Regions from separate parts of the Pontibacillus yanchengensis genome, predicted to be linked through region 2. Evidence: predicted binding sites of a transcription regulator. Region 2 holds the regulator's gene; the other holds the start of a gene.
The links. Region 2 encodes CtsR, which represses protease genes until heat stress. Its sites were predicted from a motif close to ATGGTCAATAAAGGTCAAACA; they were not measured.
Positions count from the first base shown of each region.

Region 1: clpP (ATP-dependent Clp endopeptidase proteolytic subunit ClpP) is a predicted target of CtsR. The motif match lies at 6,363-6,383, and genes of this name have one in related genera.

Region 1 covers NZ_WMEU01000003.1:450,363-466,219, reverse strand. The annotation lists gene GLW08_RS12100 (phosphoglycerate kinase) at 1-508, opposite strand, end outside; gene gap (type I glyceraldehyde-3-phosphate dehydrogenase) at 807-1,814, opposite strand; gene GLW08_RS12090 (sugar-binding transcriptional regulator) at 1,852-2,880, opposite strand; gene GLW08_RS12085 (glutaredoxin family protein) at 3,029-3,277, opposite strand; gene rpoN (RNA polymerase factor sigma-54) at 3,286-4,554, opposite strand; gene GLW08_RS12075 (hypothetical protein) at 4,807-4,965, opposite strand; tRNA gene GLW08_RS12070 (tRNA-Arg) at 5,395-5,468, opposite strand; gene GLW08_RS12065 (hypothetical protein) at 5,591-6,001, shown strand; gene clpP (ATP-dependent Clp endopeptidase proteolytic subunit ClpP) at 6,390-7,037, shown strand; gene GLW08_RS12055 (diacylglycerol/lipid kinase family protein) at 7,380-8,261, opposite strand; gene GLW08_RS12050 (VOC family protein) at 8,424-8,780, opposite strand; gene GLW08_RS12045 (GNAT family N-acetyltransferase) at 9,301-9,783, opposite strand; gene GLW08_RS12040 (HPr family phosphocarrier protein) at 9,992-10,246, opposite strand; gene whiA (DNA-binding protein WhiA) at 10,395-11,345, opposite strand; gene GLW08_RS12030 (gluconeogenesis factor YvcK family protein) at 11,377-12,345, opposite strand; gene rapZ (RNase adapter RapZ) at 12,349-13,233, opposite strand; gene GLW08_RS12020 (8-oxo-dGTP diphosphatase) at 13,251-13,721, opposite strand; gene trxB (thioredoxin-disulfide reductase) at 14,263-15,210, opposite strand; gene GLW08_RS12010 (tetratricopeptide repeat protein) at 15,309-15,857, opposite strand, start outside.
Region 2 covers NZ_WMEU01000011.1:47,293-63,149, reverse strand. The annotation lists rRNA gene rrf (5S ribosomal RNA) at 1-54, shown strand, start outside; gene GLW08_RS20100 (MgtC/SapB family protein) at 706-1,356, shown strand; gene GLW08_RS20095 (CtsR family transcriptional regulator) at 1,506-1,970, shown strand; gene GLW08_RS20090 (UvrB/UvrC motif-containing protein) at 1,987-2,541, shown strand; gene GLW08_RS20085 (protein arginine kinase) at 2,541-3,614, shown strand; gene clpC (ATP-dependent protease ATP-binding subunit ClpC) at 3,627-6,074, shown strand; gene radA (DNA repair protein RadA) at 6,421-7,800, shown strand; gene disA (DNA integrity scanning diadenylate cyclase DisA) at 7,802-8,875, shown strand; gene GLW08_RS20065 (PIN/TRAM domain-containing protein) at 9,038-10,153, shown strand; gene ispD (2-C-methyl-D-erythritol 4-phosphate cytidylyltransferase) at 10,273-10,971, shown strand; gene ispF (2-C-methyl-D-erythritol 2,4-cyclodiphosphate synthase) at 10,976-11,461, shown strand; gene gltX (glutamate--tRNA ligase) at 11,564-13,033, shown strand; T-box leader at 13,078-13,301, shown strand; gene cysE (serine O-acetyltransferase) at 13,420-14,085, shown strand; gene cysS (cysteine--tRNA ligase) at 14,075-15,475, shown strand; gene GLW08_RS20035 (Mini-ribonuclease 3) at 15,478-15,857, shown strand, end outside.

The DNA of each region.
Region 1 (15,857 bases), on a different contig from region 2:
GTTCCTTTTCCATTAGGTAGCCAGCTACTGCTGGAATGTGGTGCGCAATACCTTCCGTTGAAGCATGTGCACGGTGAGCAGCACCAAAGGCGTCGTTAACGTAAACGTCTGCAAGATTCGCAAATTGCTTCGCTAATTCTGCATCGTTCTTTTCCTCGCCTGGGTAGAAGCGAACATTTTCAAGAAGTAGTACATCGCCTGATTCCATCTGGGAAATCGCCTCGTCTACTTCGCTACCGTATGCTTCGTCCGTTTTGGTAACGGTACGGTCCATTAGGTTACTTAGGCGTTTCGCTACTGGATCTAGTCGTAGCTCTTCCACCGCTTCTCCTTTTGGTCTTCCAAGGTGGCTTGCAAGAATTACTTTTGCACCTTGTTCGATTAAATACTGAATGGTTGGAATTGCTGCACGGATACGAGTATCATCCGTTACTTCCCCATCTTGCATTGGTACGTTGAAATCAACGCGGCAAAAAACCTTTTTCCCTTTCACATCTACGTTTTGAATGGACTTCTTTTCATTCACGTTCACGGGAATAGGACCTCCTTTTTTATTACCTTGGAATGTGTTTTGTATTCCCCTGTATGTACGTTCCCATCTTTCCTTGATGAGCAAACGTGTAACAAGGATTTGAAACAGAAATGAAAAGATGCCGAAATGGTAAAGTTATGGTGTGCTTCCATTCTTTTCAACACTATTTCAAACAAACATCGCAAAGGAGGAGGTGTACTCCCCCTTCACTTTGCGATGGTCTCACTTATCTTAATACGATTTTCAAGGGAATAAATCCTGCTTATCTGTAGAATTAAACGCCCTGGTTAGCTAGATAAACAGCTAAATCTACACAACGGCTTGAATAGCCATACTCGTTGTCATACCAAGAAACAACTTTTACCATGTTGTCTTCGATTACTAGTGTAGAAGCTGCATCGATTGTAGAAGAAGCAGTGCTACCATTGTAGTCACTAGATACTAGTTCTTCTTCTGTATAATTTAAGATGCCTTTTAGTTCGCCTTCTGCTGCTTCTTTAAGAGCTGCATTAACGTCTTCAGCAGATACGTTTTGATCTAGTTCTGCTACAAGGTCAACTAGAGAAACGTTCTTCGTTGGAACACGCATTGCCATTCCAGAAAGTTTGCCATCTAGTTGTGGAAGAACTTTCGCTACAGCACTAGCTGCACCAGTTGTAGTTGGAATGATATTTTCAGCTGCCGCACGCGCACGACGATAGTCTTTATGAGGCGCGTCTTGGATTTGCTGGTCACTAGTATAAGAGTGAACAGTTGTCATCATACCGCGCTTAAGACCGAACTTCTCGTCAAGTACTTTAGCGTATGGTGCTAGGCAGTTTGTTGTACAAGATGCGTTTGAGATAACGTGGTGGTTGTCTTTGTCGTAGTCACCTTCGTTAACACCCATAACAACTGTAAGGTCTTCGCCTTTAGCTGGAGCAGAGATGATAACTTTTTTAGCACCTGCATCAATGTGCTTCTTAGCGTCTTCGCGCTTCGTGAAGCGGCCAGTTGATTCGATTACGATGTCAACGCCTTGCTCGCCCCAACTTAAGTTAGCTGGATCGCGCTCAGATAGAACCGTAATCTCTTTTCCACCTACTACTAGGTTTTTACCGTTCACTTGTACATCTTCTGCGAATGTACCATGTACAGTGTCATATTGAAGAAGATGAGCTAACATGTTTGCATCTGTAAGGTCGTTTAGTGCTACGATCTCTACTTCGTCGTTGTTCCAAGCTGCGCGGAATACGCTACGTCCGATACGTCCGAAACCGTTAATACCAATTCTGATTGCCATGAAAAATTCCTCCTTGAGCATTCTTGGATATTTTATATTAAAGGGAATTTCCCTTTAGTAACTCTTTTGCTGCACCTTCATCTGTGATAAGTACATTTGATTGTGCTTGTTGGAAGTAGGATGAAATTGCCTGGGCTTTTGACCGACCACCTGCTACCGCAATAACACAATTAGTATGTTGTAAATCTTCTAATTGGATTCCTACTGTGCGTACTTTGTGCACAATATCTCCTTGTTGGTTAAAGTAATAGCCAAATGCTTCACCTACTGCATTTCCATTTTGGATTGTTTCCATAACGTCTGAAGGAGTTTTCCTTCGTTCAGCCATCGTTATAGCATCACCGATTCCATGCACGATAATGTTTGCACCTCGAATTAATTCAAGTACTTCTTTCACAGAAGGCTCTCCAATAATGGATTGATAGGATTCTTCGCTAAGAGGATCTGGTACATATAGCAAACGATAGTTCCCATTTGCTTTCTTCGCCATTTCAGCACAAATCGTATTCGCTTGATTTTCTAGCTGTTCCCCTAGGCCACCTCTAGCCGGTACAAATAGACAATTTCTTGCCTTCTCTAATGGAGTCATCATTTCAGCTACCGCCGCTATCGTTCCTCCACCAGTAACAGCAATGGTCTCGTTCGATTTTAATTCTTGCTTCATGTATCGAACGCATGCCTTACCCATTTCCTGTTTCACCCATGAGAGTTCATCACTATTCCCAGGAACCACTACCACATGATGTAAGTTCAATTTATGTTTTAGTTGTTCCTCTATTTTTGTTACACCTTTTAGCTCTTTAATAAACTCACTGAGTTGAAATATAACTTGCTTGCCTTCATTTGTTAAGTGCATTCCCTTAGTAGTAACCTCAATGAAACCTTGCTCATGCATGAAATCAATTTCAGAACGAACAGTACGCTCTGCTATTTTCATATTGTCAGCAAGACTTCTTCTACCAATCGGTTCCATCAATTGGATGAAATGAAGAATTTCATACCTTCTTTGCATAACTTCCAATATATCAGGGAATAGTTTACTCTGTAAGTCTATTAATGCCCTCATGGTAAAGCTCCTTTGCTGTATGCAAGCCTCAGCGGGAGGTTTTTTGTCCCGCTATGACGTATTGTGTCCCAGAAGGAACAAAAAAATACGTTCAAGCTTACTTACAAGTTTATTGTAACAGTACCCCATTTCCCTTGCAACTAAGAGGTTAAGCATTTTTGCGATGTAAACGGTTTCTAATTAAATGTTCACTAATTTGCCCAAAATCCACTTCTTCTCCGTCGATTTCTACCACAGGAATCATTATTTGATATCGTTCTAATAAACGTTCATCTGCATAGATATCTAATTCTTTAACGGTAAAATCAAATTCCTCCTGAAGTCCCCTCAATAATCCTTTTGCATCATCACATAAGTGACAATCTTTTTTTCCATATAAAATAATCTCCTGCCCCATCTGTTCCTTCATCCTTTCTTTTTTCGTTCTGTAGAGGATGGAATACATAATTCTTTTCGGTATTTTGCCACTGTTCTTCTAGACAGGTAAATACCGAATTCGTCCTTAAGCCTCACACTTAGTGCTTGATCGGAGTGAGGCTTCCTTGCATCTTCAAGCTGTATCGATTCTTTGATTAACTGTTTGATCGCATAAGAAGAAGCTTCTTGCCCTGTTCGCATTTTAACACCTTGCTGAAAGAAAAATTTAATTGGATAAATCCCGTGCGGGGTTTGAATATACTTATTCCGAATGGCGCGACTAACCGTAGACACATGTAAGTTAACCTCATCTGCAATCTCACGCAAACGAAGCGCATGTACTTGCATAGGTCCTGATTCAAAGAATGATTCTTGCTTATTCACTATCTCCTCGATGATGGACAATACATTCTTTTTACGTTGTTCAATTGCCATTTGAAGCCACTCGGCATGTTTATATTTTTCATGGATAAACGCTTGAGCTTCTTGATTCTTTTCAGATAGGTGGACAAGTGATTCATCGATTACAATGGTAGGCTGGTTGTAGATAGAAAGTTCTACTTCCCATGTACCTTCCTTCTTATATATGTATGCATCGGGGACGATATAGTCCTGCTCGACAGGAGCAACTTGAAGACCTGGCCTTGGGTGGCAACCTTGGATCAGTTCCATTGCATCTTGAGTTTCATCCTTTGTACAGCCATATATTTCAGCAATGGCCTCCACATCTTGCTCTGCGACAAGTTGTAAGTTATTGTGGACCAAATCTATCACATTAGCGTCACATCCGAGTCGTTGTAACTGAAGCGAAATACTTTCTTGTAGCGACCAAGCACCAATACCTGCCGGCTCTAACGACTGGATGATTTGTATCGCTTGCTCAATCGTTTCTTGATTGGCCTGTATCTCTTTTCCCCATTCTTGAACATCAACATCAAAATACCCATGTTCATTCAAACTATCTATCCCATATACAACTGCGCGTTTAATATGTTCCTCCATAGGAATGTCTAAAAGCTGATCCTTTATATACGCATACAAATCTTGCTCTTTCTCCGGCACTCCTGAAACAGGATAGGCACTACCTGAAGAAGGAAGTTCCCCTTTCTTCCATTCTAAAAGAGGATTCTCCTCCACCTGTTTTTCTAAATATTCCTCTAACTCTACCCCATTATATTGAAGAATTTCGATAGCCTGACTTAACTTTTGTGTCATTTTCCAAGTAAGCTTTTGCTCTTGTGATAACTGTGGTTTCACCAATTTTCGCCCCTAATCATAAGAAAACGTTTACAACTATTATATCAAACTTTTTTGTTATTGGCTTTGTTAAATATGGCTGAAGAGAGTGCACAATCTCCCCATCATTCCGCTTATGCTTACTCACGATTAAGATTTGATCACTCCGAGAATTATATACTTTGATATGTGTGGATTCAATCTCGATTTGAAGGTTTCTCAGGTGTAGAGACAAGTTATCCTGAAGCAGAGTCATTTTCACTATTTCTAATTTTATAATGAAAATACTCCGTTTGCTTTTGGAGAATCTGATTTTGATTTAGCGAGTAATGCAATAACCTCTGAAACTCCAACAAACATCCCTCCTATAAACAATCCAATCATTGTACAGATTAAAAAGATACTTCCTGGTGCTTGAAAAAACACAAACAACCAATACTAATTCCAGCAATACCGATGTAGAATAAGGCTTTGGAGATCCTTTTATTACTATGACTCATCACCTTTCACACTCCAAACTATGAGAGTATTTTTTATATGGTATCACACTTTTTTTCATGTATTGTATTTATCAAAGAGCCCATGGAACAAGGAACAAAAGCTCAGGGTGACCGGTTAGCGCGAATATAAGGTTAAACACTAGCGAACATTTATAGAAGTACGTTAGACACTCAAGAAAATAGCGAAAGCGTTCGAAGTTAACTTATTGTAAGGAGATTCAGGAAGTTTGCTAGTCTCTGGGAGCTGGACGTGGCCCCTATACATATTAAGTTATACACAAGCCAACATATCTATAGTTTCCTAAAAAAAACCTCCCTAAGCATTAAATGCATTAGAGAGGTTTTTCATTCAACTATATAATGCGCCCGGAGGGATTCGAACCCCCGACCTTTAGAACCGGAATCTAACGCTCTATCCAACTGAGCTACGGGCGCATGAAAAGGACAAGTATTATTATAAGGGTTACAGCTTCTGTAATTCAAGTGGGAATTTCCGTATGAGTTTATATTTGCATGCCTATGCCTTCTCTAGGAAAAGCTATTTGTGAGGTGATACAATGAGCTCAGGTATGCTGTTATGGACTTTATTTTTATTCATGATATTCTTTATCGGCATTATAAAATATTTTTGTTATCCTATCCCTATTTTACAATATTATTCAGAACATCCCCCTACACAATCAACTTCTTTACGTAAGATGTACTTCATTTTACAACTAAAAGGCTACATCCCCTTCACTCAGGTGAAAGTAGGAAAGGTTCTTATAGATATTGCATTATTAGACGTGAAAGTAGCAATTATGTATTATAGACCACAAGATTTACTATATCCTGCTAAAAAACGCCGTATGGAAAAGCAAAAGCAGTTTTTACAACGGAATGGTTGGACAGTATGGCATGTAAGAGAGAAAGATCTCACCCAACAGTTTCACCAAACCTTGCAAAAAATCAGTTCACAAAAAAAATAATCCCTCTTTCCTATGTTTATCTTCCATAGATAGGGGAAAAATTGTGTAGTGTGCTACATTTTTGCATACTCATGTGACATAGGGAAGGGAAAGCATACATAAATCACGAATAGTATAGGAAAGCGCAAGTGACTTCCTCACCCCGACAGGCTTAAGCAAAGCCTCGTCATGGCGATTTTTTGCCACAAAGAAGATTTGCTTGAGATAAAGGAAACACGAAGACCGAAAGCGATTCGATGTTGACTTATCGTAAGGAGGAGCAGGAAGTTCGCTAGTCGCTGGCCGCAGCTAAAACTTATTAAGTTATGCACAAGTCAACATTTATATATTTTTTCTAGGATTGAACGAAGGTAAAACCTTTTGTTTGACCTTCCCTGACCTTACATGTATGATAAACATAGTTACTTACTTTTCTGTAAATCAGAATTATTTAAAGGAGGAAAATTCCATGAATTTAATACCTACAGTTATTGAACAAACAAACCGTGGAGAACGTGCATATGACATTTACTCCCGTCTGTTAAAAGACAGAATTATTATGTTGGGCAGTGGCATTGATGACAACGTAGCAAACTCTATCGTTGCGCAAATGTTATTCCTATCCGCAGAGGATCCGGACAAAGATATTTCTCTATACATCAACTCTCCAGGTGGCTCCATCACAGCAGGAATGGCCATCTACGATACAATGCAGTTTATCAAACCAAATGTATCTACTATCTGCACAGGAATGGCTGCATCAATGGGTGCTTTCCTTCTTGCAGCAGGTGAACCTGGCAAGCGTTTCGCACTTCCAAACAGTGAAGTAATGATTCACCAACCACTAGGTGGTACGCAAGGTCAAGCTGCAGACATCCAAATTCACGCTAACCGCATTATCAAAATGCGCGAAAAACTAAATCAAATCCTTTCTGAGCGTACAGGTCAGGATTATGAAGTTATCGCACGCGACACAGACCGCGACAATTTCATGTCAGCTCATGAAGCGAAAGAATACGGTTTAATCGACAGCGTAATGGAGAAGAAAACAGATTAATAAAAGTTAAAAAAAGCTTGCAGCGTTCATTAGTCGCTGCAAGCTTTTTTATTCAAAGTAAAGAAAGTATAAGTTTCAGGCGCTTACATGTCTAGCTCTAGCGCCCAGCGATAAGATAAGTCAACGTCAATCGCTAACGCTCACCGCGTTTCCTTTATCTCCTACGTAATAAGGGGGAGTTCTGGGTTGAAGGAGGTTCGATTAAAACCGCTTCATCATATAGCAACATCGTACTTACCTACCTCCTGTAGGCCTTCATCACAAACTCACGCACATATCCGATCAACCAAGTGCTTCTCCCTACTAATGTTTCCCACACATATCTAAATTCCTAACTAGTTGTTATTCCACAATCACTTCAATATGCGCAGGTCTAACATCAATAGATACAGGTAAGGAATCTCCTTCTTCCCCATCTACATTCGTCACTAGTTTTTCCTCTGAACTCACGTGGAGGTTTTGGGCTGTGAAATAGTCAACATCGTCGTCATCCTTAAGGTGCCCTCGTAGAATCGAGGTAACAATTGATGATAGCCGAACCATATTCACTTTTTTAATAATATAGCAATGAAGGACACCATCATTCACTTCCGCTTCAGGAGTAAGTTTTTCAAATCCAGCTGTAGAGTTTGTTAAGGCAGCTAGAAAAAGAAACGATTCTCCCTCCCATGTTTGATCACCGTGCTCAATTTTTAGTGGGTATTCCTTTTGATGGGTTAGCGTCTTAAAACCTTCTAGCATATATGCCAGCGGACCAAACTTTGTTTTTTCTTCCGGTGTCACTTCATATATAGCCTCAGCGACTGAACCAATCGCAATAATATTTACAAAGTAGCGATCATTGAAACGCCCTATATCTACACTTCTCGTATTGTCAGATTGTAAGATTTCAATCGCTTTTTTTGGATCAAGTGGAACATTGATGGCACGAGCGAAATCATTTACGGTACCAAGTGGAATAATGCCTAGCTTAGGACGATGTTGTTGATCAACCATTCCATTTACTGTTTCATTCAATGTACCATCGCCACCAAGAGAAACGACCAAATCAAATTCTTTTTCACAAGCATCCTGGCAATACTTCGTTGCGTCGAGCTCTTTTTCCGTTTGTGATACCTGAACCTCGTAGCCTTTATTCGTTAATATGGATCGAATATCTTCAACATAATCAACCGCATCCTCTTTCCCAGAGGAAGGATTGACGATTATCATTGCTTGTTTCAAATGAAAAAACCTCCTCTATCACACTCACTCCTATACTTATTCCATATTTTGTCCGGTTAAAAACTATGAAATAAAAAAGTATTTGGATTTTTATAATAAAATTTAGAAAATACTATAAGGATACCGATTTTCGGGTACCTCCAAAACCTCCACCCTTCTATATCATGATTCAAAGTAACAGACCTCAATCTTATTCCCATCAGGATCTCGGAAGCTAAAAAATATATTCGTGCCATCATTTTCTATAGGTGTCACACCAACGTCACGCTGTTGTAATGTTTTATGTACAGCATCAATTTCATTAGCAAATAAAATTGGATAAGTGGAGGTGGTAGCCACTTCAGCCAAATCGATTTCCTCAATCGTTATAGGCGTCTGTCCTTCTCCTACTTGTAAGACTACATACTCTTTCGTCTGATAGAGTACTTCAAATTCTAGTACATCTTTATACCATGCTGTAGCTTCTTCCAAATCTGTAACTCCTACTACGATGGTATCTACTCTCGTAAATAAACCCAACAACATCAACTCCTATCAGTACTCATTCTGTTCTATTCCCTCTTTGCTCAAATATAATCAAACTCTTTCATTACCAAAAGTGTCCAAATTGCCAAGAGAAGCCACATCAATAATAACATGGCTGCCCTTTTTTAATATTAAGTGGAAATTGCTCTTTATACCCATTATTCATTTAGTACTCTTTTAATTATCCTACTTTACAAATAAACATCCTAACAAAAGCTATATACAACTAGGCTAACATGTTCACCACTTCACTAAGACTAATTTGAGTTTACACTTTCACCCTTTAAGGATGTAGCCTTTCTGAAAGTGTAAAAAAAGATACCTACTCTTTTCCAAGAGCAAGCACCTTTATTATATAAAAAGCAGGAGAAAGATATCATGAATTACTGTCTTGGGGAGATCGTAATTGTATTCTTCTTTCCCTCTTACCTTTTATTGTTCTTCTTATAGAATATAATACTACCTCCAGGTAAAATATTCCTCCTCCTAAAGACTGAAATCTCACATTTCATTTCTACAGCGTAATGTCCAAATGATATAGATGCAACTCACCTTTTGGCCCCATTATTCTTTTTCCTTTATCTATAAATCCACTTTTCATATATACATGCTGTGCCTGCCTATTCTTATGATTAACGGCCAAAAGGATCTCATCCTTTCCAGGGAAATACTCTTTCACAAAACACGGAAGGAGCTGCATTGACTTAGTCGCAATACCATTGCCTTGATATCCAGAATCAATCGAAAAGCCTCTTACTAACAGGGCTTGTTTATTATCACTATATGTTTGCACACCGTTCCATCCATGTAGGACAAAAAAACCCACCGGAACCTCATCATACACAATAACAACCGGAAACCGTTCCTGATCTTGTTTACTCTTATGTATGGCCGGAAGAGGTGAATCTGTAAAATGAACCATCTCTTCAGGCAAGTTGTAATTTTCCAACTGCTTGTAATATCGCTCGTTATATAAAGCTAAAGCTATAGAAGACATAGCAACGCTCCTCTCTTGTATCTACTATACAAACCATACACCTTTCCACCGCGTAAAGGTAAAGTACATTTTAGATTGGCCAGTAGGTTTTACTTTATATGAACTATCTAAAAACAAAAAAACCAGTGAATCGATTCCACATCGACACACTAGTTTAGGAGAAGTTGCTTATGTTCATATTTTCACATTAGAGAAATAAGTAAAATACTTAGTCTTCCTGTACGAATGATATAAGTTTGTCTAACGCTTCGGCTTCATCTTTACCTTCCGCCTGGAGACGAATTTCTTCCCCTGATCCTACAGCGAGACTCATTAGTCCCATAATACTTTTCGCGTTTACTCGTTTTCCTTCCTTTTCAAGAAAGATATCTGAATTAAATCGATTTGCTTCTTGTACAAATAGTGCCGCTGGTCTTGCTTGCAATCCTGTTTTCAACTCAACGGTAACTGACCGCTCTAACAAATTCCATTCTCCTCTCCATCACCTTATTTATCTTTTATATATGCCTATCATCGAAAGCGCTTGCACACGTTGTAAGAAAAAACGCTTCTTGAATAGAAGCGTTTTAATTAAACTCATTATATCACGAACAAGCTTAAAAAGGAATGGATTACGAACCTTTTACACTAAGTTCTCCTCTACGAACCTTGTCCGCATATTCATCAATTTTCTTCAGACGATGGTTCACACCAGACTTACTAATCTTGGACGTCATTAATTCACCAAGTTCCTTCAATGTCACATCTTGATGCTCAACTCGAAGGATTGCTAGCTCACGTAATTTGTCAGGTAACACCTCAAGTCCTACCGATTCTTGAATGAACTTGATATTTTCCACCTGACGGAACGCCGCTCCAATCGTCTTATTAAGATTGGCTGTTTCACAGTTCACTAAACGGTTAACAGAGTTTCGCATGTCACGCATAATGCGTACATCCTCAAACTTCAATAATGCCTGATGAGCTCCAATTATATTTAGAAATTCTGTTATTTTCTCTGCTTCCTTTAAATAACAGATGAACCCATTTCGACGTTCAATGGCTCTAGCATGTAAATCGAACTGATTCATAAGATCACATAAAGAATTATTATGATTCTCGTAAAACGTAAAAATCTCCAAATGGTAAGAGGAGGTTTCTGGGTTATTCACGGATCCACCTGCTAAAAAGGCTCCACGTAAATATGCTCTTTTACAACATGTTTTCTCCATATACTTTTTCGAGATGGTTCGTATAATCGTGAACGGTTCCTCTAAAATTTCCAAATCCATCAATAACTGTCGCACATTTTCCTTCATTCGAACAATGTAGACATTATTCTTTTTCAGACGCATCTTTTTTCGTACCAATAATTCCACAGGAAAACCATATAATTTCTTCACTAACGTATATATCCTTCTCGCAATAGCTGCATTTTCTGTTTGAACATCAAGCACATATTTACGGTTAGAAAAAGAGACCGATCCGTTCATTCGTATGAGAGCAGCTAATTCTGCTTCAATACAACAAGGGTCAATTTCAATTGATGTTAACTCTTTCTTCGTCTCAGATGCAAATGACAATCCTTTCACCCCCTTATTCCAAACAAAAAGGTTAAAGCTTCTTATTCTGTATTAATGACACAAGTAGCTTTGCGACCTTTGATGTATCATGGCGCAATGCCATTTGGTTTGGATCGATAATATCTCCTTCGATAATATCCACACCTAGTTTTTTAATCCGTTCATGATCATATACAACAGGTTTAGAGTTTTCTGCAGCATATAGTTTCTGAACGTCCGTCGCGATTGGCTTGTTATGAACAAGAATCGCATCTAAACAGCCTTTACCAATATGTTCATGTATCGCTTGCACGTGATCTGCTGCGGTGTATCCTGTCGTTTCTCCAAACTGGGTCATGACATTACACACGTAAACAACTTTTCCATGTGTTTCACGTAGAGCATCCCCTATTTGCGACACAATCATGTTTGGCAATGTACTCGTATAAAGGCTACCAGGTGCAATAACAACTAAGTCAGCATCCTTTACTGCTTGAACAGCCTCAGGTAACGGCTGAACTGGTTCTGGACTTAGGAATACACGTTTAATTCTTTTCTCAGCGGCTGGAATTTTTGATTCTCCAGACACAATACTTCCATCCTCCATTACAGCATGAAGATACATATTTTGATTCGCAATAGGTAGTATATTTCCTTTTACATTTAAAACACGCGAAATCTCTTTGATTCCATGAAAAAAATCATCTGTAATAGAGGTCATGGCAGCTAATAATAAATTTCCCATTGAATGCCCGGATAACCCATTTCCATTCGCGAATCGATGTTGGAATAAATCCAACAGCATTGGTTCCGCATCTGAAAGGGCAGCGATTACATTACGGATGTCTCCAGGAGCTGGTATGGATAGCTCATCACGTAATCGTCCAGAGCTCCCCCCATCGTCTGCTACCGTTACGATGGCTGTCAGGTCAATTGGAAAGGACTTTAAGCCTCTTAACAAAACAGGCATGCCTGTTCCGCCCCCGAGAACAACCACACTTGGTAACGATTGATTGGTCATAATCTATTTTCCCTTTCTTTTCTCGACATCACGATGCGTAACATGTGTTACGTAATCTGTAGAAAAATACTGCGCTATATGCTCGGCAATGGCTACAGAACGGTGCTGACCACCAGTACAACCAATCGCAATAACAATTTGGCTTTTTCCTTCACGTTTGTATTGCGGCAACATATAACCAAGTAAATCGAGCAATTTTTCCATGAATTTCTGCGTCTCTGTCCACTTAAATACGTACGAAGATACCTCCGTTGTTAATCCTGTTAACGCACGCATATGTTCGACATAGTGAGGGTTAGGTAAAAAGCGCACATCAAATACAAGATCCGAATCAATCGGTAAGCCATACTTAAATCCAAATGAAACGACTTGTACGGAAAAGACTTGTTGCTTTTTTTCTGAGTAAGACGCTAAGATACGTTCTCTTAGTTCCCGTGGCTTCAGATCTGTCGTGTCAATGATTTCCTGAGCACGACCTCTTAGTTCATCCAACATCATTCGTTCTTGCTCAATGCCCTCTAGTGGAGTTCCTTCGGGAGCTAATGGATGATAGCGTCGCGTCTCTTTATATCGAGATACTAAGGCCTGATTTTCAGCATCTAAAAATAAAATATGCTCAGTAAGCCATTCTTCCTTCCCTAGTCGATCTAGGGACTCAAATAGCGTGTCAAAAAATTCTCTCCCACGTAAATCCATGACGAGAGCAACTTTCTGTATATTATTCTTGGTATCTTTCATTAATTCTAAAAACTTAGGGAGCAACGCAGGAGGGAGGTTATCTACACAAAAGAAACCTAAATCCTCAAAACTCTGAACTGCAACTGTTTTTCCTGCACCGGACATTCCTGTAATAATCACGAGCTGGGTTTCCTGTGATTGATCAACCATATTCCATCGCTCCTTCATTATGGGCTAGCTGGATCAAGCGTTACATCCAATAATGTGAAATCCGTAGTATAGGTGAAAGTGCCATAAAGGACTTCATTAGAAGATAAAATATGCTTATAATAACGACGATCTCCTTCAGCCATTGGCTTTTGCAAGACTTCCGCAAGATCGACCCATTCGAGCTCCCCTTCTGGACTTGTACTTAATAAATCACCTGTAACGTTCTCACAATAAAACGTAAACATCATCCACTCCTGAACGGTATGATTACCATCTTTTATGACAAACGAAAACACACCATTCAACCTCGGTTGCTGTAAGGTGAGACCTGTTTCTTCTTTATATTCTCGAATAACTGATTCTCTAATATGTTCACCAGGCTCCATTTTTCCACCTGGAGCAACATACCACCCTCTCCGTGGCTTTTTTAACATTAGTACTTGATTTGTAGTTGGATCTTTTACGATACAATTTGTAACCCGTTGCATTTACTCACCTCATTTACATGTGAGAGGTATCTCTAACCATTATACTATGACCTCTCCTTTTCCCACAATAATCAAAAGACCAAGAATAATGTTCCGAGTTGATGGAAGTGGGGAGTTTAACTGTTTTGTTATCATTAGGTTGGAGCCTATATGTATTTATCCGCGCTTTTGCAGCTTAAATCTGCGAGAATTTGTTTTTTCCGGCGACTTCTATCAATATATCAGCGCTTTTTCCTATTTATTCGCGAGTTTGAAGATTTATCGGCGAACTACCTTTATCTGCGCCAGCCAACACCACACCGATCGGCATGTAATTTGACGCACATGCAAAGATTCGCCTATGCTCCCAATACTTCCTAGAGCACAAAAAAAATGCACAGGCTAACGAAGTAGCCTGTGCCAACTATATTAAAAGGGGGTCAATTAGTTAATTATATTATACCCCATAATTGTTTCATGCGTGTTACAGCAGAATTAAAATGTAATTACGAGTTTATGAAATCTCATTTACATTATTCTAAAATAGGCATGATGACAGGATTTAGTCTTCGCCAAGCTCTTCTAATAAATTTTCAATATAATTTTGAGCAGATTGTGCAGCGATACTTCCATCTCCTGTTGCCGTCACGATTTGTCGTAGTTCTTTTTCTCGGATGTCACCTGCTGCAAAGATACCAGGTACTTTTGTTTCCATTTTTTCATTTGTCTCAATATAGCCGTTTTCGTTTGTGACGCCTAATGATACAAATGGTGTGCTTAACGGAATCAAACCAATATAAATGAACACGCCATCGATTGGCTTGTCGTACTCTTCACCTGTTTTGTTATCATGAAGCGTTACACTACCGACTTTACCGTCTTTTTCATTTATTTTCGTTGCTTCTGTACTCCAGATGAAATCAATCTTTTCGTTATCAAACGCACGTTGCTGGAGAATTTGTTGAGCACGAAGTTCATCACGACGGTGTACAATGGTTACTTTTTCAGCGAAACGTGTAAGGTAAACACCTTCTTCTACTGCTGAGTCGCCACCACCGATTACGACAAGCTCTTTGTTCTTAAAGAAAGCTCCGTCACAAACAGCGCAATAGGATACACCGCGACCGCCTAGTTCTTTTTCACCAGGTACGCCTAATTCTTTATATTGAGCACCTGTCCCGATAATAACGGAACGTGCTTTAAATTCTTTATTACCTGCACGAACGGTTTTATATTCTTTCCCGTCGATGATTTCTTTAATGTCACCATATGCGTATTCCGCACCAAATTTCTTAGAGTGACTAAACATTTTATTAGAAAGGTCCGGTCCAAGAATGTGTTCATATCCTGGATAGTTTTCCACGTCCTCTGTGTTTGCCATTTGTCCCCCTGGAATACCACGCTCTAACATTAGTGTATCCAAGTTGGCACGAGAAGTGTAAACGGCTGCTGTCATCCCAGCTGGACCTGCGCCTGCTACGATTACGTCATAAATACGATCTTCTGTCACTACCCTCAACCCCTTTTTCATTTCTTTGTCTGATTGGCTACACTCATCGTATAAAATGTAGTGGAATGTAGTCTATTAATATGCTCACTAGGGTATCATCATTGATCCCAAGGGCCGCCTTGCTGTGAAAGGCTTGAATGACGCAAGCATCCTTCTTCCCACAGGCTCAAAGCTCTAGATGGTTCTCCGCGTTGATAAGCTGAAATACTAAACCATTTATAATAAGATAAGTGCCCTCTCAACTTACTCTTCGGCAACACAATGAAGCGTTCATACGCATCCTTGTAGAAGCCTACCTGCGCTAACGTTACGGCTACTTTCAACTGTTGTTGTTCATGAATAGGATACACATTTCGTAGCTGTTGTATGTGTTCATTTGCAGCTTCTGGTTTTCCAGCTAGATGATAAAACACAGATAAATTGCATAATGTGTGGATAGAAGAAGGATGTTGCTGCTTCCATTTTTCTTCTAACTCGATTGCATCTATTTGATTCCCATAAAAAAAGAGCGCCATCGCATAATCATGCTTAGCAGGAAAGTAGGACGGGAAAAAACGAATCATATCATCCAAAATCGGAAGGGCTTCTTCCCATTCCTGTCGTTCTAGATGATAAAACGCAGATTCCTGATAACGCATCAGTTCGTC
Region 2 (15,857 bases):
CAGCGCCGATGGTAGTCGGGGTTTCACCCCCGCAAGAGTAGGACGCCGCCATGCACACACAATCCCCTTGGAAATTCGTTTCCGAGGGGATTTTTTGTTTAATAGTATAGAAAATCTAAGCTGTAGCTCATAGAAGTCTAGCTCCATTTCACCACTTATGGCTTTAAATTCATTCTTTCTGTCGAAAATGGTTAATTGTTTCTTTGCTAGGTCTTTCGGGAGTGAGATTAGGCTTTTTTTAAAAGAAAGTCTAAGTTCCTGCGCTTACATTTCTAGTTCAAGCGCTAGCAACTTCCTGCTCCTCCTTACGATAAGTCAACATAGAACCGCTGCGTCACGCAGCAACATCGAACTGTCCTACGTCCTGTAGACCACAGTATATACGTTGATAGCAGGACACTTGTGCCTTTCTTTAAGCATGCGCAAAGTAAACATCCTACGCCCCCTCTTTCCTCCTAAGTAGCCACTTCAGATGATCTGCTAAACTAACCAACTAATTTCAGTAAAACAATAGTTTTGTCACTCCCCCAATAAGGGTAAAATATATATACACTTTTAACGATCTCCTTCTTATCATTAGTAACCATACATACTAGTACCTCTACAATAATAGGATTAGAAGACACTTCAATATCAGCTACCTTTAAAAAGAAAGAGGGGGTTTTCTTGTCTCTACAAACATTTATGGATGATTACTTCATCATGATGTTATCTCGATTGGTTACCGCTGTATTACTATGTGGTGTCATTGGCTTTGAGCGAGAAATAAAAAATAGGTCAGCAGGATTTCGTACACATATTTTAGTAGGAGTCGGTGCATGTTTAATGATGCTTCTCTCATTATACGGGTTTGATCCTTTTTTAAATAAGCACGGAAGTATTCGATTTGACCCAGCCCGGATTCCATCTTATGTCATTAGTGGTATAGGGTTCTTAGGTGCAGGTACGATAATGGTTCATGGTATTACTATACGTGGGTTAACTACAGCTGCTTCGATTTGGACAGTTGCAGGATTGGGGCTAGTTATTGGTGCGGGCATGTATGGCCCAGCTATTTTAACGACCATTGTTGTATTAGTTAGCTTGATTGGATTGAATAATGTAGAGAAGCTCGTCAAAAAAAGGTCTAATCCATTTGTGAAAATTACAGCAGACGATACATTGGAAATGAGTGAAGTGATCAAAATCTTTGATAAGTACCATTTACACATATTAACCTTTGAAATAGAACGAGATAAAGAAGGTCAACGAAACATATTTATCGAACTAGATTATCAGAAAAATTTAAATGAAATTTCTTTGTTTGATGAAGTTTCAAGGATATCGAGCGTAAAAAGTGTTTATAGGAATTCATAATTTGTTAGAAAATAATCGTCTTTTGATACTATACAATTCAGAAAATGGTTAAGATAGTACTAGTGTGTTTTGGTTGCATTCTCATTTAAATTTTGTATAATAAAAGTATAGTCAAAGATAGTCAAAGTCAAAGAAGAGGAGGGGGGACCTTGCGGAATATATCCGATATCATTGAAGCTCATCTAAAGGAAATCATTGAGTCTAATAACCAGAATGCAATTGAAATTAAACGAAGTGAAGTAGCTGATCATTTTCAGTGTGTACCATCACAAATCAATTACGTGATTAATACTAGGTTTACAGTGGAAAAAGGATATATAGTAGAAAGCAAGCGTGGTGGAGGTGGCTATATACGAATTATTCGTATTCAGCACCAAGACAAAATGCAGCTTTTGAATGAGTTGATTAAACTAATAGAACCAAGAGTATCTCAGCAAGGCGCTATTGATATAATCGAACGTTTGTTAGAAGAAGAGTTAATAACCGAGCGTGAGGCTAAATTAATGGTTAGTGCAATTACACGTGAAGTATTAGCCGTTCAACTATCATTGCGAGATGAACTTCGATCACGTATTTTGGCTTCGATGTTAGCTACTTTAAAATATAAGGAATAAGGGAGGGAGAAGTTGTATGGAATGCCAAGAATGCCATCAACGCCCTGCAACCTTGCATTTTACACAAGTCATAAATGGTCATAAAAAAGAAGTTCATGTGTGTGAAAAATGCGCGTATGAACAAGGATATATGCCGCAAAATAGTGAGTCATTCTCATTGCCAAATCTTTTATCAGGCTTGTTTAATTTTGACTCCTATCCCGTGTCCCAGTCTCAAGATCAAACATCCTCCTATGAAGCACCACCAAAACTTCAGTGTGAGAAATGTGGTCTAACATATGATGAGTTTACTAGGATAGGCAAATTTGGTTGTGCGAAATGTTATAAAACCTTTGGCGAAAAATTGAATCCAATCTTCCGAAGAGTGCATAGTGGTAATTCTGTCCATGACGGAAAAGTACCTAAACGCATGGGTGGAGATATACATGTACGTAAGCAAATTGAAGAACAACGTCAAAAATTGAACCACTTAATTCGATCAGAAGAATTTGAGGAAGCAGCAAAGGTCAGGGACCAAATTCGGATGTTGGAGAAACAGATGAAATCTGAGCAAGGGGATGGTGATCAATAATGTCCTTGCAGCAATTTATTAACGAAGCAATCAGTCCTTGGATGCAAGAAAATGGACCCGACAGCGATATTGTATTAAGTAGTCGAATTCGCTTGGCTCGTAACTTTGAGCAGGTCCCTTTTCCAATACTCGCAAACCAAGAGGATTTAGATCACATTCTCGATTTTTTTCAACAGGAATATGGCCAGCAATCATTTGGGAACTACCATCAATTTGAGCTAGTGCGCATGAATGAACTGCCATCCATTCAAAAAAGAGTTTTGGTAGAGAAGCACCTAGTGAGTCCTCATTTAGTAGAACATTCGAACCACGGTGCTGCACTAATCTCCAAGAATGAACAAGTTTCTGTTATGGTAAATGAAGAAGACCATATTCGAATACAGCTTTACTTTCCAGGCTTTCAATTAGAGAAAGCATTGAAACAGGCTTCTGAATTCGACGATTGGTTAGAAGAAAAGATAAACTATGCATTTGATGAAGATCGAGGATATTTAACAAGCTGTCCTACCAACGTGGGAACAGGCATGAGGGCTTCTGTAATGATGCATTTACCAGCTCTTGTGATGACCCAACAAATTAACCGAATGATTCCTGCAATCAATCAATTAGGATTAGTTGTTAGAGGAATTTACGGGGAAGGTAGCGAAGCTTTAGGTAATATCTTTCAAATTTCAAACCAGATTACACTTGGGAAATCAGAAACAGATATTGTGGAAGATTTAAAAAGTGTGGTCCAGCAATTAATCGAACAAGAACGAAATGCTAGAAAACGAATCATGGATCAATCAGGTGTTCAGTTAGAAGATAAAATTTTCCGTTCTTATGGAATTTTATCAAATAGTAGGATTATTGAATCAAAAGAAGCATCGAAATGTTTATCTGATGTCCGTTTGGGCATAGACTTAGGATATATTCAACGTATTCCTAAGACGATATTAAATGAACTTATGATTCTCACCCAACCAGGTTTTTTACAACAATATGCACAGAAAAATCTATCTCCAGAGGAAAGGGATGTGCTTAGAGCATCCTTGATCCGAGAACGACTTAAATTAGAAAACAAATATAGTTAGGAGGGAAGCCCTATGATGTTTGGGCGTTTTACAGAAAGAGCACAGAAAGTATTAGCGTTGGCTCAAGAAGAAGCTGTACGTTTAGGACACAACAACATCGGTACAGAACATATCCTCTTAGGATTGGTTCGTGAAGGTGAGGGCATTGCTGCCAAAGCCCTTGGAGCTTTAGGCCTTGCTTCAGATAAAATCCAAGAGGAAGTTGAGCAGTTAATTGGTTCAGGTGATAAAGTATCCCAAACCATTCATTATACTCCACGTGCCAAAAAGGTCATTGAATTGTCCATGGATGAAGCTAGGAAATTAGGTCATTCTTATGTGGGTACAGAGCACATCCTTCTTGGTTTAATCCGTGAAGGTGAAGGAGTAGCCGCGCGCGTGCTAAACAATTTAGGTGTCAGCCTTAATAAAGCGCGCCAGCAGGTACTACAGCTGTTAGGAAGCAATGAGTCTACATCAAATAATTCAGGTAATAGACAATCTGCAAGTGCGAATACACCGACACTAGATTCTCTAGCTCGTGATTTAACTGCAGTTGCAAAAGAAGGAAATATCGACCCAGTAATTGGTCGTAGCGAAGAAATTGAACGTGTTATCCAAGTGCTAAGTCGTCGTACCAAGAACAATCCGGTTCTTATAGGGGAACCAGGTGTTGGTAAGACAGCTATTGCTGAAGGATTGGCCCAGCAAATCATTAACAATGAAGTTCCTGAAATCCTTCGTGATAAACGAGTGATGACGTTGGATATGGGTACTGTAGTAGCTGGTACGAAATATCGTGGTGAATTCGAAGATCGTTTGAAAAAAGTGATGGAAGAAATTCGCCAAGCGGGTAACATTATTCTATTCATTGATGAGCTTCACACATTAATCGGAGCTGGTGGAGCAGAAGGTGCAATTGATGCTTCTAACATCTTGAAGCCATCTCTAGCTCGTGGAGATCTACAATGTATCGGTGCTACAACCTTAGATGAGTATCGTAAATATATTGAAAAAGACGCAGCGCTTGAGCGTCGCTTCCAACCTATTCAGGTAGATGAGCCAAACTTAGAAGAATCGGAGCAAATTCTACAAGGACTACGAGATCGTTATGAAGCGCACCACCGTGTAACGATAACGGACGAAGCAATCAAGTCTGCTGTACAACTATCTGATCGTTATATCCAGGATCGTTTCTTACCAGACAAAGCGATTGACTTAATTGATGAGGCTGCTTCTAGAGTACGTCTCCGTTCTTATACTGCACCACCTAACCTTAAAGAGCTTGAGCATAAGCTAGAAGAGGTTCGTAAGGAGAAAGATGCAGCTGTCCAAAGTCAAGAATTTGAAAAAGCAGCTTCTCTTCGAGATAACGAACAGAAATTACGAGAAGAACTTGATAAAACGAAAGACGAATGGAAAGAAAAACAAGGGCAAGAGAATTCTGAAGTTACAACAGAAGATATTGCGTCCATTGTTTCCACTTGGACTGGAGTTCCAGTTTCTAAGCTTACGAAAGACGAAAGTGAACGTCTTTTGAATATGGAAGATGTGCTTCATAGCCGTGTTATCGGTCAAGATGATGCTGTAAACTCTATTTCAAAAGCTATTCGTCGTGCTCGTGCAGGACTTAAAGATCCTAAGCGTCCGATTGGCTCGTTTATCTTCCTAGGTCCAACAGGTGTAGGGAAAACGGAACTGGCTCGAGCATTAGCGGAAACGATGTTCGGCGAAGAAGATGCCATGATCCGCGTTGACATGTCTGAGTACATGGAAAAACACTCTACGTCTAGACTAGTAGGGTCACCACCTGGATATGTAGGGTATGAAGAAGGTGGCCAATTAACAGAGAAAGTTCGTCAGAAGCCATACTCTGTTATCTTATTAGATGAAATTGAGAAGGCGCACCCTGATGTATTTAATACCCTTTTACAAGTTCTAGAGGATGGTCATCTAACAGATTCTAAAGGGCGTACGGTAGACTTCCGTAACACAGTAATTATTATGACATCTAACGTAGGTGCGACAGAACTTAAGCAAAATAAATATGCAGGCTTTAGTATTGGAGATGCTGATCAAAGCTACAAAGACATGAAGTCTAAGGTTATGGATGAAATGAAAAAAGCGTTCCGCCCAGAATTCTTGAACCGTATAGACGAAATTATTGTCTTCCATTCACTAGAGAAGAAACACATGAAAGAAATTGTGTCTCTAATGGTTAAGCAGCTTCAAAAACGCTTAACAGAGCATGAAGTCGAATTCAACTTAACAGATCAAGCATTGGATAAGATTGCGAATGAAGGCTTCGATCCGGAATATGGTGCAAGACCATTGCGTCGTTCCATCCAGAAGAACGTAGAAGATCTACTATCAGAAGAACTATTAAGAGAAAATATTTCTACTGGTCAAAATGTAACAATTGATGTAGACGAGGATGGCAAATTCTATGTTTCTTCAAAAGAAAGCATCCAAACTTCATAGGGATTAGCTATAAAAATTAGAAATCGGAAGGCGTTCGCCTTCCGATTTTTTCATATATGTATTAGCCTCAACGCATGTAAGCTTTCCTCTATTCCGTTGTTATGCGACCATAAACCTGACCTACCTAATGTAAGCTAGAACAGTCAGCCATAAAGATTCAACCGGAGCAGGCTACAGTATATGCTACCGAGGCGCTTGCGCTTTTCTTTATGTTTTAGGTAGTATCAGAAGTAACACTATTGTTAGAGACAAAGTAATGTTTTTGTAAATACATTGTAACTCATCAAGAGTCTATACGTATGAGATAATGAGAGGAGTATTCTCCTCTTTTAAAGGAGAGATAGATGTGGCAAAGCAAAAAGTAAAGTTTGTCTGCCAGGAATGTGGTTATGAATCAGCAAAATGGATGGGAAAATGTCCTGCCTGTCACCAATGGAATACATTGGTAGAAGAACTAGTATCATCGAAATCAAACAGCAAACATACATTTGTAACAAGTGATTCAAATGATAGAAAGAAACCTGAGAGAATAACGGCTATAGCAACGGAGCAAGAACCTCGAATTGAGACGGATATGCCAGAGGTGAATCGCGTACTCGGTGGGGGTATTGTCCCAGGGTCCTTGGTATTGATTGGTGGAGATCCTGGGATTGGTAAGTCTACTCTCCTTTTGCAAGTTTCGTCTCAGTTAGCTCATAAACAAGTTAATGTTTTATATATATCTGGTGAGGAATCGACGAGACAGACAAAATTAAGAGCCGATCGGCTTGGAACGCTTTCAGACAATTTATTTGTGTTAGCAGAAACCAACATGGTAGATGTATCCAATCAAATTGAACAAATCCAGCCGTCTTTTGTTGTTATTGACTCCATCCAAACTATTTTTAAAGAAGAAGTATCGTCAGCACCAGGTAGCGTTTCACAAGTTCGTGAATGCACAAGTGAATTAATGCGCATAGCTAAGAACAAAGGGATTCCAATTTTCATCGTTGGGCACGTAACAAAAGAAGGCTCCATAGCTGGTCCGCGTTTATTAGAGCATATGGTGGACGCTGTGCTTTATTTTGAAGGTGAAAGGCATCATACCTTCCGAATCCTTAGAAGTGTCAAGAACCGCTTTGGAAGCACTCATGAGATGGGTATTTTTGAGATGAAAGAAGAAGGGTTAAGAGAAGTAGAGAACCCTTCGGAAATTTTCTTAGAGGAGCGCTCACAAGGTGCAGCAGGTTCTACTGTGGTTGCTTCGATGGAGGGGACAAGGCCTGTCCTTGTAGAAATCCAGTCGTTAATATCCCCAACGGCATATGGTAACCCTAGGCGTATGGCTACTGGATTAGACCATAACCGAGTTCCGTTATTGATGGCTGTATTAGAGAAGCGAGTTGGGTTGTTATTGCAAAATCAGGATGCTTATGTGAAAGTGGCGGGAGGAGTCAAACTAGATGAACCTGCTATAGACCTTGCCGTTGCTGTAAGTATAGCTTCTAGTTTTCAAGATAAAGCATCCAAACCCGATGATGTCCTCATAGGAGAAGTTGGTTTGACAGGAGAAGTGAGAAGAGTGGCTCGTATTGAACAGCGGGTGCAGGAAGCAGCAAAGTTAGGATTCAAACGTGCCATTGTTCCAAAGAAAAACATCGGTGACTGGACCTTCCCTGAGGATTTAGAAATCATTGGGGTTAATTCAGTACAAGAAGCGTTAAAGGCAACGTTGGGAGGAGCTTAGGATGGAATGGTATGAGATGAGAGGGTCTATGATTGGAGATATATTACGATTTGTCGCACCAGGCACACCACTTCGCGAAGGGATAGAAAATGTGTTACGAGCAAATACTGGTGGGTTAATTGTGCTTGGTTATAATGAGAAGATGCAACAATTAGTTGATGGCGGATTTCACATCAATTCTTCGTTTACGCCTGCGAATTTATATGAATTAGCAAAGATGGATGGAGCTCTAATCTTGAACGAAGAAGGTAGCGAAATCATATACGCCAATGCACAATTAATACCAGACCCGTCTATTGTATCTACAGAAACAGGTATGCGTCATCGTACAGCTGAACGTGTCGCCAAACAAACAGGTGAATTAGTCGTAGCAATATCCCAACGAAGAAACGTTATCACCTTATACAAGAGCAACTTGCGGTATTCCTTGAAGGATATAGGTGTGATATTGACCAAGGCTAATCAAGCAATGCAGACATTAGAAAAGTATAAAAATGTGTTAGATCAAGGTATTACCAATTTAGGAGCACTCGAGTTTGAAGAGATGGTAACTTTCTCTGAGGTGCTGCAAGTTATGCATCGTATTGAGATGGTCCTTCGTATAAAGAATGAAATACTGAATTATGTGAATGAGCTTGGTACAGAAGGTAGACTTATTCAACTACAGCTTACAGAGCTTGTTTCAAATATAGAGGATGAAGCGGCATTGTTAATTCGGGATTATAGTAAACGCTCTGATTACGAACCGTATTATATGATTCGAAAACTTCAAGAAGTAACCAACAATGAGCTGGTAGAGGATTCCCATATATTAAAATTATTAGGGTATTCGGCCTCAACCAAATTAGAGGACCCCGTTATTCCAAGAGGGTATCGTATTTTAGATAAAATCCCTAGGCTCCCTTCCTTAATCATTAATCATATGGTTAAAAAATTTGGAACTCTAAATGAAATTGTTAAAGCATCCCCAAAAGAACTCGTTAAGGTAGATGGAATCGGTGAAGTACGAGCTTCTAAGATAAAAGAAGGATTAAATAGGATTCAGGAGCAGTTGTTTATCGACCGCCATATCTAAGCAAATTGACACATTATACCTATTTATGGTACGATGTTAGTTTCGTTCATTTGACTATTTTTGTAAAATGTGATACTGTTTCGACATATCACACAGGATTCATGAACTTATTCGATTAATATTTATAAACTTGGCAATACTGCTTGTTAGGAGGTGACCGTGTTGCTAAAAAGGGTCGTGCAATTATTTATTGTTATTGCTGGAGGTACAATTGGGTTTTTGTATCTGCCAGACTTATTAGGCTTACTAGGATTATCAGAACCTACTTGGCTTAACAACCAAGTGACCACAACGATTCTTGGAGCTATTATTCTCTATTTATTAACGTTTTGGTTTGTAGATTACATTGTAGATTTTTTGAGATGGGTGGAAGAAACCCTCGTCAATGTACCGGTAGCTGACTTGTTATTTGGTAGCTTAGGTCTAATTGTAGGTTTGATTGTTGCTTATCTAGTAAACATTCCGTTAACAGATATCAGCATTAACGTCGTGTCGCAGGTGGTACCAATCTTTTTAACCGTTATACTTGGATATTTAGGTTTCCAGGTCGGTTTCAAACGTCGAGATGAATTTATTAACATTCTTTCTGTTGCTACCAAAAAAGAGAAAGAGAAGAAGAAGCACTCTGATAATGAAGAACAGGTTGATGATGAGCCATCTATGAAACATCCGAAAGCAAAGATATTAGATACAAGCGTTATTATTGATGGCCGAATTGCTGATATCTGCCAAACTCACTTTCTAGAAGGTACTGTGTTAATTCCTCAATTCGTGTTAGAAGAGTTGCAGCATATCGCTGATTCCTCTGATGTGTTGAAGCGTAATCGTGGTCGTAGAGGGCTTGATGTCTTGAATCGCATGCAAAAAGAACTCCCTGTAAACGTAGAGATTTATGAAGGGGATTTCGAGGATGTTCAAGAGGTAGATAGTAAGCTTGTAAAACTAGCTAAACTCATAAACGGCGTGGTTGTAACGAATGATTTTAACCTTAATAAAGTATGTGAATTTCAAAATGTTCAAGTATTAAATATAAACGATTTAGCAAATGCTGTTAAACCAGTAGTTCTACCTGGTGAAGAACTTACCGTTCACGTTATTAAAGACGGAAAAGAACAAAACCAAGGTGTAGCTTATTTGGATGACGGTACAATGATTGTCGTTGAAGAAGGAAAAGATTATATTGGACAAACAATTGAAGTATTGGTAACAAGTGTATTACAGACTTCAGCAGGACGAATGATTTTTGCGAAGCCAAAATTACTTGAAAAAGCTTTATAAAAAAGGTATAAACAAATAGAGGAAAACAACAAAAGTGATAACGGGATCGTTATCGCTTTTGTTATGTTTGATAGACTTACTCCAAATAATTACGTAATCTGAAATTAGGATGGATTTTTATGGTCCCGTATCAAATCATAATATTAGCCGCAGGGCAAGGGAAGCGTATGAGAGCGAAGCAAAACAAACAATTTATCTGCCTGGAAGATAAACCTTTAATCGTACATACACTAGATGTTTTTAATGAAGATCACAATTGCACGTCGATTAATTTAGTTATTAACCCGAATGAACAGTCGGAGATGGAAAACCTCATCGCTTGCTACAAATACATGGATAAAGTTAAATTCGTTCACGGTGGTACCGAAAGGCAAGATAGTGTGTACCAAGGGCTTAAAGCATGTGATTCTAAAGAAGGCGTTGTGTTAATCCATGATGGTGCCCGCCCATTTGTAAAAAAAGATAATCTAGACAAATTAACCGAAGAAGCAGAACGCGGGGGTGCTGCGCTGCTTGCTGTTCCTGTAACAGACACGATCAAACGGAAAACTGCTTCAGGTCTGACATCTTTAAATCGTAGTGAACTCTGGGCTGCCCAAACACCACAGGCATTTCATTTTTCCATCATTGAAAAAGCGCATGAACATGCTAAAAATACCGGTTTTCTAGGTACCGATGATGCATCGCTAGTCGAGCAACTCAGATTACCAGTCGAAATTGTACAAGGTAGCTATGATAATATTAAGCTGACAACACCTGAAGATGTCGAGAAAGCTCAGGCTATTTTAAATAAGCGTAGTATGAATGAAGGAGAGTGATGGCATGTTTAGAGTTGGACAAGGGTTTGATGTACATCAGTTTGCTGAAGGTAGACCTTGTATTGTAGGCGGGGTGACCATCCCATATGAGAAAGGCTTGCTTGGTCACTCAGATGCAGATGTATTACTTCATACGGTCGCAGATGCATGTTTAGGAGCGATTGGTGAAGGCGACATTGGTAAGCATTTTCCTGACACAGATCCGGAATTCAAAGATGCTGATTCCCGCCAATTGTTACACCATGTGTGGAAATTAGTCGAAAACAGAGGATATTCCCTGGGAAATGTCGATTGTACAGTTATCGCTCAAGCGCCGAAAATGGCACCCTATATTGAGGAAATGCGTTCAAATATCGCAGGTATATTAGGGACAGAACCTTCACAAGTTAATGTTAAGGCAACCACTACGGAAAAATTAGGGTTCACAGGGCGTAAAGAAGGAATAGCAGCTCAAGCGGTTGTTTTACTTCAGCAATCTGAATCGCTATAATATGGGAGGAAATGAACAAGCATTAACGCATACATCCCATTAGCATGATAAACTAAAGATATACATAAATACGAATGTTCCAATATAGGAAGGAGAAAAAATATGACGAATGAAGTTCGCGTACGCTACGCGCCAAGCCCAACTGGACATTTACACATTGGGAATGCTCGTACAGCCCTATTCAACTATTTATATGCTCGACATCTAGGAGGTAAGTTTATTATTCGTATTGAAGATACGGATGAAAAGCGAAACGTAGCTGGAGGAGAGCAAAGCCAAATGGAATTCCTGAAATGGTTAGGAATCGATTGGGATGAGAGTGTGGATGTTGGTGGAAAGTACGGTCCGTACCGCCAAATGGAACGCCTTGATATCTACCAAAAATATATCGATGAGCTACTTGAAAAAGGTTTCGCGTACAAATGCTACATGACCGAAGAAGAACTAGATGAAGAGCGGGAAGCACAACGCGCCCGTGGGGAAGTGCCGATGTATTCTGGTGCGCATCGCGATTTGTCAGAGGAGCAGCAGAAACAGATGGAAGAGGAAGGTCGTAAGCCAAGTATCCGTTTACGTGTACCTGAGGGACAAACCTACACCTTTAACGATATTGTTCGCGGCGATATCACATTCCAATCTAGTGATTTTGGAGATTGGGTAATTCAGAAGAAAAATGGTACACCAACGTACAATTTTGCTGTTGCTATTGATGATTACTTAATGAAAATTACACATGTATTGCGCGGTGAGGAACACATCTCCAACACACCTAAACAAATGATGGTATATGATGCATTTAATTGGGAAGCACCTAGCTTTGGTCATATGGCACTTATTCTGAATGAGCAACGCAAAAAGCTAAGTAAACGTGATGAGCATATTCTTCAGTTTATTGGTCAGTACAAAAATTTAGGTTATTTACCAGAAGCGTTATTCAACTTTATTACCCTTCTAGGTTGGTCACCAGTAGGCGAAGAAGAAATCTTCACACGAACTCAGTTGATTGATATCTTTGACCCAGAACGCCTAGCTTCTTCCCCGGCTGTTTTTGATCCGCAGAAGCTGAAATGGATCAACAATCAATATATGAAGGCTGCAGACCTTGAACGTGTAGTGGAGCTAGCGCTACCTCATCTGATTGAAGCGGGACGCCTACCTGAAAACATGTCGGAAGACCAACGTACGTGGGCTACTGAGCTAATTGCACTATATCAAGAGCAGATGAACTATGCTGCAGAAATAGTCGAGCTAACTGAATTATTCTTCAAGCAAGAAATTGAATATGATGAAGAAGCGATGGAAGTGTTACGTGGTGAACAAGTTCCAGAAGTACTTGAAACCTTAAGTACCAAACTTGATGAAATGGAAGGATTTGAGCCAGCAGCTATTAAAGCTGCAATCAAAGCAGTTCAAAAAGAAACAGGTCATAAAGGCAAGAAATTATTCATGCCTGTACGTGTCGCCACAACAGGTCAAACACACGGCCCAGAGCTGCCAAACGCTATTTACTTGCTCGGTAAAGAGACGGTACAGGTTCGTTTAACCAGTGCTGTGCAACAATTAAAAGCATAGAAATTCACATTTCACGTAAAGTGTAATATATTAGAACTATCCTATAAGGAACGTAGAAGAGGATAAGTAAAAAGTGGCTTCCATACACAGAGAGAATCGCCATCGGCTGCAAGTGATTCTTTGGATCCCTTTTGAAATGCACCTCTGAGTCTTTTGTTGAAATAAGTACACAAAAGCGGCTTTCTCCCGTTATAGAGAATGAAGTTGGAGAGTCATACAATCAACATGATTCTCAAACAGAGTGGAACCGCGCAAATGCGTCTCTGTGTTATAAAAACACAGAGACGCATTTTTTATTTTCTAGGAAATGAGATGTATTTGGCTTATGTACAACTTAGATAGGTTGAAAGTCTAATAAAATGAATGCAGAAGTAGGAGGTACAGGTATGGGTGGATTGTTTAAAATGTTTAAAGAAGATGTCGATGTAGTGTTTGATCAAGACCCCGCAGCACGAAGCCGTGTTGAAGTAATACTGACATATGCTGGACTTCATGCGATTTGGTCGCATCGTATAGCCCATGCTTGTTATAAGAAGAAGTTTTTCTTTCTTGCACGAGTTATATCTCAAATTAGCCGTTTCTTTACAGGGATTGAAATTCATCCTGGTGCCAAAATTGGCAGACGGTTTTTTATAGACCATGGTATGGGCGTCGTCATTGGAGAGACGTGTGACATAGGGGACAACGTAACAATCTTTCAAGGAGTAACCCTTGGCGGTACAGGAAAAGAAAAAGGAAAAAGGCATCCAACCTTAAAAGATTACTCTCTTGTTGCAACAGGAGCTAAGGTCCTTGGTTCGATAACCATTGGAGAAAACTCGAAGGTCGGTGCTGGCTCTGTTGTGTTACATGATGTCCCAGACCACTCAACAGTAGTGGGTATCCCTGGGCAGGTAGTTGTACAAAATGGAAAGAAAGTTCGTAAAGATTTAGACCATCATAAAATGCCGGATCCGGTAGCAGATCAATTTACTAAAATGGAAAAAGAATTAAATGAACTAAAAACAGAAATACAGGAGCTCAAACAAGGAGTGAAGAAAGATGACAATTAAAATCTATAACACCCTAACAAGGCAAAAAGAGACATTCCAGCCGATAGAAGAGGGAAAAGTAAAGATGTATGTATGCGGGCCTACTGTATATAACTATATTCACATTGGAAATGCTCGCCCAGCTATTGTATTTGATACGGTCCGTCGTTACCTTGAGTATAAAGAATATGATGTGCATTATGTTTTGAATTTCACTGATGTAGATGACAAGTTGATAAAAGCTGCCAATGAACTAGGAACTGAAGTGCCTGAAGTAGCGGAGCGTTTTATTGCAGCTTATAAGGAAGATGTTGGTGCTTTTGGTGTCAAAGAAGCGGTTGACCATCCGAGAGTTACAGAAAACATGGATGAGATCATTGGATTCATCCAAACGTTAATTAATAAGGGTCATGCATATGAGTCAGAGGGGGATGTCTACTTCCGTACACGTTCTTTTGATACGTATGGTAAGCTTTCACAACAATCTGTCGATGACCTACGTACAGGTGCTCGAATTGAAGTAGGGGAGAAGAAGGAAGATCCTCTTGATTTTACATTATGGAAAGATGCCAAAGATGGCGAGATTACCTGGGATAGTCCTTGGGGTGAAGGACGCCCGGGATGGCACATTGAATGCTCAGCTATGGCAAAGAAATATCTAGGGGACACTATTGATATTCATGCAGGTGGCCAGGATTTAACGTTTCCCCACCACGAGAATGAGATTGCCCAATCAGAGTCCTTAAACGAGCAAACATTTGCGAACTATTGGATGCATAATGGGTATATTAAAATAGAAAATGAGAAGATGTCTAAATCACTCGGGAACTTTGTTCTAGCTCACGATATTATTAAAATCCATGACCCACAGGTTATCCGTTTCTTCATGTTAAGTGTTCATTACCGTCATCCGATCAATTTTAGTGAAGAGCTATTAGAAGGTGCTAAAAATAGCTTAGACCGTATTAAAAATGCTTACCAGAACTTAGAACATCGCAAACAAGCGGCAACAAACATGGAACAATCGAAGAAGGAATGGCTTGAAAAACTTGAAAGCTATAAGGCGCAATTTGTGGCTGAAATGGATGATGATTTTAACACCGCAAATGCTATATCAGTATTATTTGATATCACAAAAGATGCAAACGTCTATTTGCAGTCAGATCATACTTCCGTAGATGTCATTGAAGCTTTTCAATCGGCATTAGTTGAATTATCTGGAATTTTAGGTGTCCAAATTGGAGGCCAAGAAGAACTACTAGACGACGAGATTGAAGATTTAATTCAACAACGTATTAATGCTAGACAAAACCGAGATTTTCAAACTGCCGATGAAATTCGTGATGAATTAAAAGAGCGTAACATCATCCTAGAAGACACACCACAAGGTACACGCTGGAAACGAGGGTAAGGATGAACCAACAAGAGGTAGACGTGAAAGAAATGAAAAGCTTAACCCTTGCTTATATGGGGGATGTTGTCTATGAACAATATGTGCGTGAGCACCTTATTCGTGGAGGGAAGGTGAAGCCGCAGCAGCTGCATCAAGCTGCGGTTCGCTTTGTTTCTGGAAAATCTCAGGCAAGTGTATTGCATCACTGGCAAGACGAAGAACTTTTAACTGAATCCGAAGAAAGTGTTGCTCGCAGAGGTAGAAATGCCAAGTCTGGAACGATCCCTAAGAATCTTGATGTTCAGACGTACCGGTATAGCACAGCGTTTGAAGCGTTAGTTGGTTATCTCTATTTTTCAGAACAAAGAGATCGGCTGGATGAATTGGTTAAAAAAGCCAT